Regions from separate parts of the Paenibacillus sp. ICGEB2008 genome, predicted to be linked through region 2. Evidence: riboswitches for the same ligand, from Rfam matches in the RefSeq annotation. Region 2 holds a riboswitch; each other region holds the start of a gene.
What was found. A riboswitch is a leader RNA that binds a small molecule or an ion and turns the genes downstream of it on or off. The one in region 2 is predicted to bind cyclic di-AMP.
Positions count from the first base shown of each region.

Region 1 (3,981 bases), on a different contig from region 2:
CCCTGTCATACGGATATCACAATCCTTCACTTTCGATTTGTGCCAGCGCACTGGCAAATTCCTCACGGCTGATCTGAAATACAGAGAGCCGCTTATGTAGCTGCTTTCCGTTACAATAGCCAATACCCAGTACATTCCCCAAGGCCATACGGCGTGCAGCAGCATTGGGATGGGTAATAAGTCCAGCGTCAATCAGGTCCGCCCATTCAATCAGCGGTTCGGCACCTTCCACTGTCGTATGTACCCGCGCGAGAGCGTGTCTGATGGCTTCCGGCGAGGCATTCTCTACGCCAATATCCCCTTTGCGCGTCGCCTCTGCCTCAGGTATAAAAGCCTGCTTGCAGCCGGGTACCTTGGAGGCGATGATTTTACGGATACGCTCCCCTGCATGATCGGGATCAGTTAAAATAATGACCCCCCGCCGTTCCTGCGCCAATGCAATTTTCCGCAGCGTCATTTTATTAATGGCTGAACCGCCAGTTTCTATCGTATCTGCTTCGACAGCACGGCGAATGGCTACCGTATCATCCCGGCCTTCCACCACGATCACTTCCTTGATCATCTTCGTTTCCCTCCACTGCTACACAGCAACATATATTTATCTTTCCCTGCTTTTGAAAACAAAATAAGAAGAGGGTATCCTCTTCTTAGCATGGCATAACTATGTTGTTAATACTATCGCATTGTCCTCAACATACACAACCTGTTTTAGTTGATTTCCGGCTTTACAGGTCCGATAACATATACGGTTTTACCGTGCTTACGACCAAATTGGTTGGCCCGGCTCAAACTCTCATAATACACATCGATTTTGTGGCCTTTAATCGCGCCACCGGTATCCTCCGCACGGCGGAAGCCCACCCCTTCAATATACACCCACCACCCGATTGGAATTACACTCGGATCGACAGCGATGGTGCGTCCTTCCGTGACACGTGTGCCGGAGGCGGTACGTGTACCGATACCTGGCTCCTGTGCGGAATACGCCGTCATGGAGACGTTTTGTAAAACTTTTTTATAATTAAAATTAATACCTGCTTTACGGACAGCACTGCCCGAACTAACCTTTGTAGCCTTAACTGCATCTTTAGGGCCGATGGAAGCAGCTAGAACGACCGGTTTTTTCTTCGTTCCTACCGCAATTACCTTATCCACACGATTCTGTGCGACTTCCTTGTTGACCAGCTGTTTGGATACCAATTTTCCATCATGGTATACCTTTTGAACATGCTGGACTACCACACCCGATTTGCCACTTTGAATGACTCGATTATCGCCTTTATAGAGACTTGGATCTGCCGTTTTGATGACCTGATAAGGCACTTGTTTTTTCTGTTCGACCTGCTGTTTCTTCACACGGACGATTTTTATGTCCATGTTAGCTGAAACAGAGGCATCCAACGCAGGGTAAACTTTATCCGTTGATGATAATTTATAGCCCGAAGTGCGAATGGCACCCTCTACTGTATTTTCTGTTGTGTACAGCTTTTTCGTCTTATTGCCTGAGGATACTTTAACCTGATTGGCACGTTTAATGACTACGCGATCCCCATCCTGTACTGCTCCATTTAGCGGCATGGAAATTGTATCATGCGGCTGAAGTGAAATAGAATGCTCATTGAGCAAATCTTGGAGCTTGGATTCCCGGGTTTCTACTGCAGATGCCTTACCATCGATGACAAAAAAGACTTGTTTTTTAGATTGCGTGTACATCAGAATTGAAATCATAATCGTTAGTGCGATTAGAAAAATAGCAACCAAAGCAGCCTGGCGCACATTCTCTTGCTTCCAACGTAATACGTAAGACATGCTGGATGAGCGTGACTCATGGGTCTCCTCTTTTCGGAAAATGCCCATTTCCTCCGTCCTCCTTACATAGCCCGCCGTCTGGAGTAAGACATAGTTGATCGTTGACGTGACTATAACAGATTTTCTACAAGACAAGCCCGTACTGCGACTGTCCTGCACCATGTACCCGTCTTCGCGGCATGCTGTCCTCCCCTGTTTAACCACAGTATGATGACAGATTTTCTTTTATTCACAACAAAAAAAGCCAAAGAAAGAGACTAGAGAGCTCTTTCGTGGCTTCCGACATGTGTGAATATGCGGGAAAACTCATGCACGAGATGGCTTCTCTCTTGTTACGCTTACGGGGTTAGCTGTCGGGTTCGGACGTAGAGAGTCGCCCTAGCTTAGGTCAACCGCTCATGGCGGTCGCCTTCACATTCACCCCGAAGACCCAGAAAGAAATCGAAATACGGCTTCTCTACCTGTTCATCCCATTCGGGAAATGAATTTCGGTTGAGCCGGCTGCTGAAGAGACATTCTCTCTTGCACATACGCCGGACGTACTGTAAGCCATATCGGTTCCCCCGTTCCCTGCAAAAGGGACTCAGCGAGACTGGTTCATGAAATGATTTGTTGATGTTTACACTCAACAACAATTCACTGAAAAGATGATATCCTGTTTACATGCATGTTGTAAAGCAGGTTTCAAGTACATTTTTTAAAATATTCGGTTAAAAAATTGTAATATTCTTGAGTTTCCTGCAACAAAATCATAATTAGCTCCGTCTATCTCTTTATTTTGATTGATTTCTTCGCTTTTTCACTGAATGTCAAATCGTTCCAAAGCATTTTGGGTCGTAATGGATACCAATTCCTCCACCGTAATTCCCTTAATTTGGGCGGCTGCCTCTGCCACCAATCTCACATGGGCCGACTCATTTCGCTTCCCGCGAAACGGATGAGGCGTCAAGTATGGCGCGTCCGTTTCAATCAGCAGACGATCCAGCGGAACCTGGGCCAGTACCTCTTTTGGCTGCTTGGCATTTTTGAACGTTATGGGCCCGCCAAAGGAAAGGTGAAAGCCCATATCCAGCACCATTTTAGCGGTCTCCCAGCTCCCAGAAAAGGAGTGCATGACTCCGCCAATCTCGCTCGCCTTTTCCTCACGTAAAATTCTCACAATATCTTCATGTGCATCCCGGTTATGGATAACAATTGGCATGTTGAGCTCACGTGCCAGACCAATTTGGTTTCGAAGCACCCGCTGCTGTACATCCTTTGGTGATGTATCCCAATAGTAATCCAGACCGATCTCTCCGATCGCTACAACCTTTTTATGACTGCATAACGATGCAATCCATTCTAAATCCCCCTCCTGCATTGTAATAGCATCCTGCGGATGCCATCCAACGGCCGCATAAATAAAATCATACGTCTCAGCCAGCTTCATGGTGGATGGAATGGTCTCACGATTAAATCCGATATTGATCATCCGTGTTACTCCTGATTCGACAGCACGTGCTATAACTTCTTCACGGTCTTCGTCAAATTGTGGGGCATCCAGGTGAGTATGAGTGTCGAATAAATCCAAGGTTTTCATCTCCTTTTTTTACTTACATTTCTATATATTTGTCTATTGTTTGACAAAATAATTCCTTATTTCGGCAGGAAGCCTGTCTTTTACCCCATTCAATTTATTTTGGGGAAAATACATGTGATATTTTCCTCGGTGAATGCCACTTATTGAGCGCACAATTTCCGAAACTTCGGATATTTCCCGCACCTCGCCCTGACGTCCAAGCAGTAAAATCTGGTTGTCCGTTGAGCCGCCCTGCCGAAACACATCATAAGGAAGATCTGTTGGAAAATCAATTTCAAGATCATATTCAGGATGCAATCCAGCCTCTTTCAAAGCCTCTCGAATATGGTCAACGGTATCTGTATCCATATTTTCAATCTCTACATATTTATACAATCTACGATCCATAAAACGGCTACTCAAATCACTTAAAATTTCATCCTTTTCTCGTTTCCATTGGCTAAATACCGTCTGAATCAAGGACTCATCCAGCATCAAATACTGCTCCACTGTTAGTTCTCCTTTTAACAGATCGGGCAGCGGATCAAGCAGAAAACCAAATTCATATCCGTTTTTGAACAATTCCTTTGCTCTCTTAAAAATTTTACGTAACA
Region 1 covers NZ_AMQU01000010.1:80,986-84,966, forward strand. The annotation lists gene rsmA (16S rRNA (adenine(1518)-N(6)/adenine(1519)-N(6))-dimethyltransferase RsmA) at 1-9, opposite strand, end outside; gene rnmV (ribonuclease M5) at 17-562, opposite strand; gene C400_RS0111465 (3D domain-containing protein) at 709-1,857, opposite strand; cyclic di-AMP (ydaO/yuaA leader) riboswitch at 2,129-2,408, opposite strand; gene C400_RS0111470 (TatD family hydrolase) at 2,609-3,379, opposite strand; gene C400_RS0111475 (HD domain-containing protein) at 3,422-3,981, opposite strand, start outside.
Region 1: linked by a shared signal. The riboswitch ahead of C400_RS0111465 (3D domain-containing protein) and the one ahead of C400_RS0117260 (3D domain-containing protein) in region 2 are both predicted to bind cyclic di-AMP.

Region 2 (3,981 bases):
AAATATCGCAGTTTCTACGCTACGGGTATCGGCTACACTCTATTGCTGTCTGCGCTCGGAGTACTGTTCGGATTCATTATTGGCCTGATCATATCATTGCTACGGATGAGTGGTATTCGTATTATCGAGTGGCTAGGTACCGCATATGTAGAGATACTGCGCGGCACACCTATGCTGGTGCAGCTTATGATCATTCATTACGGAGTTGCTTTGACGTTAGGTGTTAATTTTACGCCACTCCAGTCCGGTATAATTACGTTGTCTCTGAATAGTTCGGCATATTTGGCTGAAATTTTCCGTGCTGGTATTCAGGCCGTAGACCGTGGACAGATGGAAGCTGCCCGCTCGCTCGGGATGGGACGAGGCAAAGCGATGCGTCACGTTATTTTACCGCAAGCATTTAAATCTATATTGCCTGCTATTGGTAATGAGTTCATTACGATCATTAAAGAATCTTCTATTATTTCGACCATTGGGATGGTGGACATTATGTATCAAGCCCAGGTCATTAAGAATATTACCTACGAAGGCTTAAGTCCGTTCGTAATCGCAGCCGCTATTTATTTTGTAATGACATTTAGCTTATCTAAGCTGTTGGGTTTATGGGAAAGGAAGTTGAGAGCCAGTGATCACCGTTAAACAACTGCGTAAATCATTCGGTAAGAATGAAATTTTAAAAGGCATTGATATAGATATCGCCAAAGGTGAAGTAGTCGTCATTATCGGCCCGAGTGGTTCGGGGAAAAGTACGTTTTTGCGTTGTATGAATCTGTTGGAACAGCCAACAGAAGGGGAAATCTTGTTTGAGGGTGAGCCGATTACGGCCCGTGGTCATAATATTAATGCGACTCGAGAGAAGATGGGGATGGTTTTCCAACATTTTAATCTGTTTCCGCATAAAACAATACTGCAGAATCTGACGCTTGCACCAACGCAGGTGAAGAAGCAATCGGGGAAAGAAGCGGAGAAAATTGCGTTGGAGCTCCTGCGGACCGTGGGTCTTGAGGATAAGAAGAATACCTACCCGAACCAGTTATCTGGCGGTCAAAAGCAACGTATAGCGATAGCACGTGCTCTCGCCATGCAGCCGCACGTAATGCTGTTTGATGAACCTACCTCTGCCCTGGACCCTGAAATGGTTGGAGAGGTTCTGGATGTGATGAAGAAGCTTGCTGAAGGCGGCATGACGATGGTGATCGTGACGCATGAAATGGGCTTTGCTCGTGAGGTAGGAGACCGAATCATCTTTATGGACAACGGTCAAATTATAGAGCAAGGTACGCCGGAGCAAGTTTTCGGAACTCCAAGCCATGATCGTACCCGTGATTTTCTGGCTAAAGTGCTGTAAGAAAATGCTTTTATGAATTATTGACAAAGCCCTCTCGTGATGATATTTCACGGAGGGCTTTTCTCTTTTTGTCACCATATCTCCATATTTTCGTAACAAAAAACCGATTTTTGATGACAAAATTGTAATGGATATAGTATGATGTTCAAGGTTCCCAACATTTTCATGCAGATAAGGTTACAAAATTGTGATATTATGCAGTAAGCCAAAACTTACCGGGGCAGCAGCAATGATAACAATTACTCAGGTGCTGGGCTCAAACCATGGGAAGTGCGGGGGACGTAACAACGGCAATTATTCCAATGCGTCATATAGATGTTGTGGAATATGCCTAGGGGTGAATTGCACAAGCATAGGGCTTCTCCTGAGTCCGAATCCGACAGCTAACTTCGCAGGCATAACAGAGGAGGTACATATCTTTGAAACACTTAAAACATATTGGAAAAACCATGAAATTTGCGGTGCTTGCCGCAGCGATTGCAGGATTGGCACAGACAGCTGGAGTAGCAAATGCTGCTTCGCTTCATACTGCCAAAGAAGGCGATACTTTCTTTTTGCTTGCTCAACGTTATGGGGTATCGGTAGATGACTTGACGAAGGCTAACCCGGATATTGCGTCCAACAACATATATGCAGGTCTACAAATTAAAGTGCCAGACGAAAAAAAGTGTGAAGGCGGCTTCGGATTCGAAACCACAGCTTCTTACGGAGAAAGCACCAGCGAATGAGAGGCCAACAATTGAAGCATGGGGCAAAACATTCAATTACAGTAAAGTTGTTGATGTTAAAGCAACAGCATATTCAGCCGCAGCTGATGAAAATGGCAAATGGGGTGCAGTCGATTACTACGGTAATCCGCTTAAACTGGGTACAATTGCAGTAGACCCGAAAGTCATTCCTATGGGAACAAAGGTGCTAGTTACAGGCTATTCCCATCCCGGCTTGCCAGACCATTCTTTTGTAGCCGTTGCCCGTGATCAGGGCAGCGCTATTACCGGAAAGCGGATTGATATCTTTATCCCTGGCAACAAATCATTCGTGAACGACTTCGGCTTCCAAAATGTGAAACTGTACGTTATTGATAAATAGCATTGTGCATATATTTGAATTCATTAAACATAATATATATTATGTAAACTTAATATTATAGCACACAACATATAACTGGGACGACTTCTTATCAGTACGGTCGTTTATCGCTAAAAAAGGCTGTCTTACAAGCAGAAGCATTCTGCTCGTCAAGGCAGCCTTTTTACGTTGTTGGTATATACGAGGCTTAGACATACTGTTATTTTCGTTCCGATGTGTGAAGTAGCCGGGGGACTGTGACAAACTTGTAGCCCTTAGCTTTTAAAGAGTGGATTAGACCCGGCAAAGCTTGGACAGTACCTTGCAAGTTGGAACTTTGACCTCCACCTGCATGCATTAAAATAATGGAGCCAGGTCTGGTAGCCGGGATCACGTTACGCTGAATCTGTGTTTTGCTTAATCCCTTCCAGTCTAGAGAGTCCACATTCCAATTGACGATCATGTACCCATGACGACGCGCCCACTGAATTTGAGGCTCCGTGATTTCACCATAGGGTGGTCGTATCAATCTGGGCCGAAAACCTGCGCTGGCTTCTAAAATACGTTCTGTTTTTGTAATCTGGTGGCGAAAGCGTTCTGGTGTGGCCTTCCTGAAATCCGGATGAGTATAGGAATGGTTTCCTATAGCATGACCCTCGCGGATGATGCGGCGTATGATCCCCGGATGCTTTTCCGCACGATGGCCGACGATAAAAAACGTAGCTTTGATACCGTTTGCGTGTAATACGTCCAAAACCTGCGGCGTATACCTTGAATCGGGCACATCATCAAAGGTTAAGGCAATTTGGCGGGTGTGCGGGCCGCACATTTTAAAAATGTCCGCATGCTTTTTTCGTAGCATCGCTAATGTTGGAGTAGCTCGATCTTTACTTTGATATACCGAAGTAGCGACAGTAGCTTCCTTGGGATGGGGCGTTCCGATGTTGGGAGGCGTGTCAGCGTGAACGGGAAAACTTGAAAATGCTAGTAACAGTGCTAAACATGGCAACACTCCCCTGTACCGCATTTGTATTCCCCCTTTCCGTGCAGTGGTACCTAGTGGTGCTCTCAGCTATTATGTACCTGTCCTATTAAAATTATGCTGGTGATTGAGTGAATTCCTACACGACTGAAGAGAAGCACATCATGAAGCGGATATCCGTGAAGATGACGAAGTAAACGCGCATATTCTCTTAAACATGAACGAAAACTGGAGCATTTTCGTAAGTTTTAGCCTTACAAAGGATTCGGTATACCGTGACAGCTGGTGTATAATGGGGATGCTATTCATAATGCTACAGACTTAGAATTGAGGGAAGGATGGATAAAAGTGACCGACTTGTTTACTCCTTATCAATTAAAGGGGCTTTCTTTAAGAAATCGGATTGTCATGCCCCCAATGTGCCAATACAGCGTGGAGGCCAAGGACGGCAAACCGACGGATTGGCATTATGTCCATTATGTGAGTCGCGCGGTAGGAGGGACTGGACTCATAATTGTGGAAATGACAGCGGTTCATCCGGATGGGCGCATTACGGATCGTGATTTGGGCATTTGGAGTGATG
Region 2 covers NZ_AMQU01000016.1:473,689-477,669, forward strand. The annotation lists gene C400_RS0117250 (ABC transporter substrate-binding protein/permease) at 1-639, shown strand, start outside; gene C400_RS0117255 (amino acid ABC transporter ATP-binding protein) at 626-1,348, shown strand; cyclic di-AMP (ydaO/yuaA leader) riboswitch at 1,592-1,761, shown strand; partial or broken gene C400_RS0117260 (3D domain-containing protein) at 1,768-2,437, shown strand; gene C400_RS0117265 (polysaccharide deacetylase family protein) at 2,637-3,443, opposite strand; gene C400_RS0117270 (NADH:flavin oxidoreductase/NADH oxidase) at 3,747-3,981, shown strand, end outside.

Region 3 (3,981 bases), on a different contig from region 2:
CTTCAGCCTGTAATAAAGGCAGCATGTTCATGGTCCCAGCTATACTAGCAATAAAATAAACAATGGACAGAACAATACCGCGTACAAATGAAGTATGTCGTCGGGTGAGTGACGCATACACAATGGCAAGTACACCCAGGACAAAGCTAAATAGGGCATAACCCGCATAAGTCATCCAATTCGCCCAGTATGTTTGATTTTTAACATAGTCGGTATAAGACGAAGGGGCTGAAAAGCTTTGGGTAAATGAGCGAACATCCCCATCTTCAAAGGTAAAAGCCAGCGTAAGGACCGAGGCGCCGATTTTCTTTTCGTCCACGGTATATTTTAATCCACCTTCCCCCTCAGTGGTCGCAAGCTTCAATTCCGATGGATTAAAGCCAAAGCGTTTGATCCATTTTGCTGCAGCCTGTTCCTTAGCTTCAAGCGTCATGTCGCCCTCAGCTATACGTACAAGCTTGCTTCGTGCTTGTTCATCTGTAGAAACATCAGCCTGTGTGTAATTGGTGCTGGAGGTGATCCGCTTAAAGCTAACGACCTTCCCAGTGGATAAATCCACATGAATTTGCAGCTTGCCCTTCGCTGAGGAGTCAGGCAAATCAACCCGAAAGGTTTCATAAGGATAATTTTTTTTCCATGTACGATCGTACGCTTGAAGCAGTTTTTCTCTGGATAAATAACCGTACAAATCTGTTTCAGCCTGATAGGTCACGACAGGCTTCTCTGGCTGTGATTCCGTATAGCCCAGCTCAGAACGGGCGAAGTCCAATGCGTGTACGATCGCTTCTTGTTTGCTGATGACCTTTGCATTCATCAATGATTCCGGACTTGGATTGCTAAGCGAGGGAATAAGCAATTGAAAGATAAAAAAGCAAATCAGGCCAACCCCGCCCAGCAAGCCTAATTTTTTGAAGTTGGCCGTGAGCACGACCGGTTTCCCGATAGGATTCATGAGTTTCCTCCTTAATCTGTAAATAAGAACATCCATTAAAGATATCATACTGCACAGGTTCCCGCCAACAGACCAGCGATATTCATGAAAACAGAGTGAAAGCACTTTAAAGTTTTAATAAAATTAGATAAGCTGTGATTAAGCGATGCCCAATCGCAAATTAAAGCCAATTTCACGTTTTTTCGGCGAAATCGGTTTTGTGATCTGGATAGAGAAGGATTATAATCTTGAGGCAATGCCTATGAAATATATGGGTAATGACATACATTTAAGCCGAATTTCTGTGAGAAAACGGGGGAACCATGTTACTGGGGTGAATTTTACAGCCGATCCTGATGGACCGGAAGTGTAAATAGGGCATACTGTGCTGCCCGAATCCGTCAGCTAACCTCGTAGGCTGTGGGCAGGAACCAAGTCAGGCACTCGGTTTTCCGGTGTCTTTTTTTGTGTGTATAAGTGTGAATAAAAGTTTGCTGAGTTAAGGACGCTGCGCGTTCCATTTGATCTTCCAATCGCTGTTGCCACTGAATTTTTTTTGATTTTCTAGACCTTGATACGGGTAAAATTCAGAGTCAAAGGCGAGCGCTATCGCTTCTCCAGATTCAAATGGACCGCTTCGCTGCTGCCCGCCTTAAAGTCATCAAACGTTCCATGAGGTAGTTACGTATAAAGTGTAGTGAGTATTGAAAGGCAAAAGTATCCCGCTTTGCGGATACTTTTCTGATTTATAAAAGAAACTGAAAAGAATTGGTGATTTTATGAGCTGAGCGATCTCCATGCTCATAGTTCACCAAGGAGGAGAAGTGATGAATAAATGAATCCCAATGCAAGCTGGCTTCGGCTTTCTCCACCGCAAATATTCGTTGCAGGCTTTGCCATTATCATTCTAATAGGTAGTTTATTGTTAATGCTGCCCATTTCTAATACAACAGGAAAACCACTTGCGTTTATAGACGCTTTGTTTACTGCCGCTTCCGCGACCTGTGTAACTGGGCTTGTCGTTAAGGATACAGGGCTCTTTTTTACAACCTTTGGTCAAATTGTCATCGTTGCGCTGATTCAGATTGGCGGACTTGGCTTTATGACTATGGCTACCTTGATCGCGCTGGTGTTCAAGCGTCGGATTTCCTTGCGGGAGCGCCTTATTTTGCAAGAAGCGATGAATCAGACCTCTGTCGAAGGAATTGTCGGATTGATCCGCAAGGTGCTATGGTACTCGCTGATGATTGAGGGCGTATGTGCAGCTATTTTTTCGATTCGCTGGTCATTTGATATGCCTGTCGGCAGGGCGATTTATTTTGGAATCTGGCATGCCATTTCCATGTTTAATAACGCTGGTTTTGATTTGTTCGGTGAATTTCGTAGCCTGACAGGTTATGTATATGATCCGATTGTTAATTTTACAGCCATGTTTCTCATTATTTCGGGTGGTATTGGTTTTGTAGTGATGTCTGACCTGGCAGATTATCGCAAGCGTAAGAGACTGTCCTTGCATACCAAGGTGGTACTCAGCATGACAGCTGCTCTGATTGTCGTCGGGACGCTTGTCATTTTTGTATTTGAGTTTACGAATCCGAAGACGCTTGGCTCGCTTGATTGGGGTGGTAAACTGCTGGGTTCTTTATTCCAGTCCGTTACCCCTCGCACCGCAGGTGCCAACACGCTGGACATTGCAGGCTTGCGGCAGGCTACGCAGTTTTTTATCATCATACTCATGTTTATTGGGGCTTCGCCTGGCTCCACTGGAGGCGGGATTAAGACCACTACATTTGCTCTGCTCATTGGAGCGGTGTTTTCGATGCTGCGGGGACGGGAAGACATTGTGCTGTTCCGGTACCGACTTGCGCAGGCACGCATTTATAAGGCTTTGACTATTACCTTGCTGGGGTTGCTGTTCGTGATTGGGGTGACGATGATTCTGTCCGCAACCGAAGATCATCATTTTCTGATGATCTTGTTCGAGACGGTGTCTGCCTTTGGTACGGTAGGACTGTCCATGGGGCTTACACCTGATTTGACAGTTGTAGGCAAGCTGGTGATTACTCTGACGATGTTTGCAGGCAGGCTGGGTCCACTCACGCTAGCTTATGCACTGGGACCGAAAAAGGGTAAGGAATTGTATCGTCATCCAGAAGGTAAAATAATTATAGGGTAAGGGAGTTTTCGAGTAGATATGAAAACGCAGCAGTTTGTAGTCATTGGCTTGGGACGGTTTGGCTCAAGCCTGGCTTTGCAATTGGTGGATATGGGGTGCGAGGTGCTGGGCATTGATCGGAATGAGGATGTTGTGGACAGTATGAGTGAGATTCTGACACATACTGTCGTGGCGGACGCTACAGATGAGGATGCGTTGCGGTCACTCGGCATACGTAATTTCGATTGCGGCATTGTTGCGATTGGTGATGATATTCAGGTAAGCATCCTGACCGCCATTTTGCTGAAGGAGCTGGGTGTGAGAAAAGTCGTAGCCAAAGCCATATCTGTGCTGCATGGGCGTGCGTTAGAGAAGCTTGGGGTGGACCGAGTCATTTATCCGGAACGGGATATGGGTATTCGAGTAGCGCATCAGCTGGTCACGCCTAATCTGCTCGATTATTTGGAGCTGTCCAAGGAATACAGCATTGTAGAACTTAATGTGCCTGCATGTCTGAATGGCAAAACGTTGGCAGAATTAAATGCGCGCACCCGCTTTGGTTGCAGCATCGTGGCGCTTCATACGGCGAATGGTATCTTGATCGCACCGACAGCTATGGATCGGCTGAAAGCAGACGATATTATGGTCATTATCGGCTCCAATGATAATATCGGCCGCTTTGAGGATGAGGTCGTTAATGTCAATGAAGAGGGTTAAATCCTCTATACCATACGGTAGCCTGCAAACGATGCGCGTGTCTCGCTAATCCAGCGTCGTGCTGTTGGGCCGAGATCGGCCGTTTCTGAGTAGATGAGGGAGGTCGTTCGGCGTGTCTCCTTCAAATCAGGCAAGTACAATGCAGTAAGTCCATTATCTCGCAGCAGTTCGCTGCGCA
Region 3 covers NZ_AMQU01000014.1:91,123-95,103, forward strand. The annotation lists partial or broken gene C400_RS28585 (CPBP family intramembrane glutamic endopeptidase) at 1-952, opposite strand, end outside; cyclic di-AMP (ydaO/yuaA leader) riboswitch at 1,214-1,366, shown strand; gene C400_RS0113555 (TrkH family potassium uptake protein) at 1,767-3,107, shown strand; gene C400_RS0113560 (potassium channel family protein) at 3,126-3,803, shown strand; gene C400_RS0113565 (LysR family transcriptional regulator) at 3,809-3,981, opposite strand, start outside.
Region 3: linked by a shared signal. The riboswitch ahead of C400_RS0113555 (TrkH family potassium uptake protein) and the one ahead of C400_RS0117260 (3D domain-containing protein) in region 2 are both predicted to bind cyclic di-AMP.

Region 4 (3,981 bases), on a different contig from region 2:
AGAGTATGGGCTTACCCCCAACTTGCCATTACAATCGGGACAGGTAGCTTCCCCACAGCCGCTAAACCGTGAGTCCTGGAAGTATGGATCGGCAGCTGAGTATGCGCAAAATGCCTATTCACGAGGTAAATTAGTACTACGAGGTATTGAGCGTCAGGTGGGTATGAAAAAAATGGACCGGATTATGCGGACCTACGTCCAGACTTATCGATTCAAGCATCCGACCTCACAGGATTTTCAACATGTCGTGGAGAGAGTGACCGGACGATCATGGAGCCACTATTTTGAACAATATGTATATGACGGCCAGATGGCGGACTTTTCAGTCGATCGCATCATGAACCACAAGCTGGAGAATGGATACGAAGCAGTCGTGACGCTCAGCAAAAAAGGAGCAGATTATCCCAAAATACCTGTTCAATTTACCTTCAAGGATGGCTCAACGATATTCAAGGCATGGGATGGTGCGGGCAAAAGTACAACTTTCCGACTCAAAAGCGCTTCCCCCGTGTCCTATGTGACTGTAGATCCTCTATACACTATTGCACTGGAGAACAAGCATATTAATAATAGCCTGAAGGCTGAATTGGATGAAAAACAACAAACCCGTTGGAGTGTAAGTGTAACCAAGCTGTTGGAGACACTGCTTGGAAGTCTGTCATGGTGAGGTGTCTATAGATGCGGACTGTTATAAAAGAAGGCTGGGCGCTGGTACGCATACGCTTTTATATCGTTATCATTTTATTTCTGTATCGTCTGCTGTGGGGAGTATTTCTCTATAGGCTGGTACAGTCTGCCGTTATCCCGCTGCTGCTACGTTATCCTGATCAGAGCCAAAACGAACTGGGAAAGACCTTGTTTTGGATGGAGGGCCAGATCGCCTTGATGGACAGCCGGGAAGTACATGTGTACTTGTGGATATTACTAGGGGCGACCGTACTGCGCATACTAATCACTCCCTTCATTAGAGCTGGCATATATCAAAGCCTGCATACCGATGCGTCTGAACCGCAAAGCCTGTCCTTCTTCAAGGGGATGAAACGCCACGGTATGTCATCGCTATTGTATTACATCATCGAGTTGGGTTTGCTGCTGCTTCCCGCCTTTTGGGTGGTACCGAGACTCTATCCTATTGTAGTAGGAACGTTGCAATCTTCCTCTTACCTGCTACATTTGTTGCCCTATGCCATGGGGTGGATAGCTTACGGTTGGGTCATTCGGCAGTGCATCCTGTATATGCAGTTGGGCACTGTCAGTGGTCACACCATACTATCCTCCCTGCTCGCCTTCTTTCGCCAGCTTCTTCCGGCTGTTGGTGTATCCCTGTTGCTCGGTACTTGTGTGTTGCTAGTTTTCGGTCTATTTGGCACCGTGGCGATGATTTGGACGGGTATGTTGGCACTGATTCTCCAGCAATCGTATCATTTTGTTACCAGTCTGGTCAGGCTGTGGCATATCAGTTCGCAGTATCGGCTATGGCACATCGATATCTCCAGCAGAGGCTAACCTCTCACAATATGCTCTCTCCTGTATTTTCAGCTGTCGAAAAAACTTTTTTCTTTCCCGTGCAAACAGCACATAACTGAATACTGTTAACAGAATCTGTTCCTGGAGCGTTAGGAACAGATTTTTTTTGTAACTTTTTGCGATGAAACATTTGCCAAAGCCTGCTGTCTTTGTTACAATAATCGCAGTGAACTGATAGTAACAACTTTGTAATCTTTATTGTAACCTTTATCTTAAAAACATCGTTGTCGTGAATACTGCTCTCCAAGGTGCACATCTTAAGTTAAGCCTAATTCCTGGCACCTAGGAAGCGGGGGAACCAGTTTGGGTGAATTGATCTCGCAACAGAGTGGTCATAGGGGAACCTTCTACCGAATCCTTAAGCTAACCTCGCAGGCATTGGAAGGGGTATATTTTTTTTGAAGAAGAAGCTAACGATCGCAGCCATGGGTCTCGCCATTGCCTTTACATCTTTTACATTCGGTGGCAGCAGTGCATTTGCAGACTCTAAGATGGACCAGGTCATCCAAGATGCCAAAGGAACGAACTACAGAAGCGGAGGCACTACACTCGAGGGATTCGATTGCTCCGGCTTCACAATGTATGTATTCAACAAACTGGGAATTAAACTGCCGCATCAATCTGGATCACAATTCAAAATGGGTTCTTCTGTATCCCGCGATGAAATGAGACCAGGCGACCTGGTGTTCTTCAACACCACAGGAAGAGGCGTTTCCCATGTAGGTATCTTCGTAGGTGAAGGGAAATTCGCCCACTCCTCGACTTCACGTGGTGTAGTAGTTAGCTCACTGAACGAAAATTATTACGCTAACCGTTATGTCGGTGCAAAAAGAATTATGAGCACAGACGCTTACCATTCTGTAGCTTCAGATATTCCTGATGACGACAACGTAGAATAACTACCGCACAGCAAGCTAACCCTAGCCGCAATTTGATTCTGGCCGGAATCGAATTGCGGTTTTTTATGTCCACTACATCAGCAATGATTATCATTACTGACGAACTGACACCTCAAAAGGTTTCAATTTTAGCGAACATCGTCGGTTTTACCGTCACCGCTGGGGGAGCATATGAGCAGTAAATCCTTCTTATTGAATGTATACCCGACTTAGGTACGAAATAAACACGCTTGCCATTCTCCTACAACTTGTCTACAATCTGTGGTTAATGATTGAAGTACCTGCATAAGGAGGAATGGAAAAGTGCCGGCCTCAATATCCAACTACCGGATCGTACCGATGGACGAGCATCAAGCGGCTGAAATCTGTGAGTGGCGCTATGATCCCCCCTACAACATATACGGCTGGCTTCCCTGGGAACAAATGAAGGCACTTGAAGTCGAATTTGGAAGTCCCACGCTTCGCCAAGAGCAATATGTTGCGGTCCTGGACGAAGAGAATGAGCTGACGGGATTTGCTCAATATTTCCCTATGGTCGGTGTGACCCGGCTGGGTCTTGGAATGCATCCCGAAAGATGCGGACATGGCACAGGCTCCGATTTTGTCCGGGCCATTGCCGAGGAAGCCAGACGACGTCATCCGCAGAATGAAATTGACCTAGAGGTTCTCACTTGGAATCAGCGGGCTATCCGAGCCTACAAGGCAGCTGGATTTGAGCTGACGGATACCTATGAACGCCAGACTCCAGATGGCAGAAAGCCGTTCCATTGTATGGTATATCGTCCTGAACAACAGAATCGGGTTCTATAAATAAGAGCGCCTTCACTATACAACCGCGATGTTGTATAACGAAGGCGCTCTTCATATATACGACAGATCATTACAAACTCAATGACTGCTGCGCATTTTTTCGAAAGCTTCATTATATTGTTGGGCTTCCTTAATATCTACGGCCATAATACCGCCATCGTCCCAGGAGGTCAAACGCAGAGTCACGGTCTTGTAATCAATCGTAATAAATGGATGGTGATTAAATGCCTCAGATATAGCGGCAACTTCATCCACGAAGGCAATTCCTTTCATAAAACTGGAAAAATTATATTTCCGAACGATCCAACGTCCTTCCTCCAGTTCCCAGCCCTCCAGCTTCTCCAGATGTGCTTCAATCTCTTCTTGTGTAAAAGGCATGTTACGAACTCCTCCCCGTTTATACGGAAGCCTTTTAGCCGCTTAAATGCGGCCAAAACTACGATATATTGGTGTACATATTACCACGGCCCCGTTGATAAATCCATAAGACGGCCATCAAATCAATGGGACCGACGTCAGCTCCTCATCCCCGATGAGTACATAGATCCGGTGCTGCTCCGGCTCATAAATCACAACACCGCTGCCTACAGTGATTATAGGTTCTGTGCCCAGTGCATAAAATAAGTCTTCTGCCAAAGCCTCATTGACTTCCTGGCACCCCGCTGGGTCCAGCCTGTCCCAATCTTCTGCTTCCATTTCAAAAAATTCATAGCTATCTGGAATGCGTCCCACAGCCTCTGTCAAA
Region 4 covers NZ_AMQU01000013.1:15,570-19,550, reverse strand. The annotation lists gene C400_RS0112915 (M1 family metallopeptidase) at 1-667, shown strand, start outside; gene C400_RS0112910 (hypothetical protein) at 679-1,506, shown strand; cyclic di-AMP (ydaO/yuaA leader) riboswitch at 1,783-1,920, shown strand; gene C400_RS0112900 (C40 family peptidase) at 1,926-2,426, shown strand; gene C400_RS0112895 (GNAT family N-acetyltransferase) at 2,730-3,236, shown strand; gene C400_RS0112890 (4a-hydroxytetrahydrobiopterin dehydratase) at 3,315-3,614, opposite strand; gene C400_RS0112885 (hypothetical protein) at 3,732-3,981, opposite strand, start outside.
Region 4: linked by a shared signal. The riboswitch ahead of C400_RS0112900 (C40 family peptidase) and the one ahead of C400_RS0117260 (3D domain-containing protein) in region 2 are both predicted to bind cyclic di-AMP.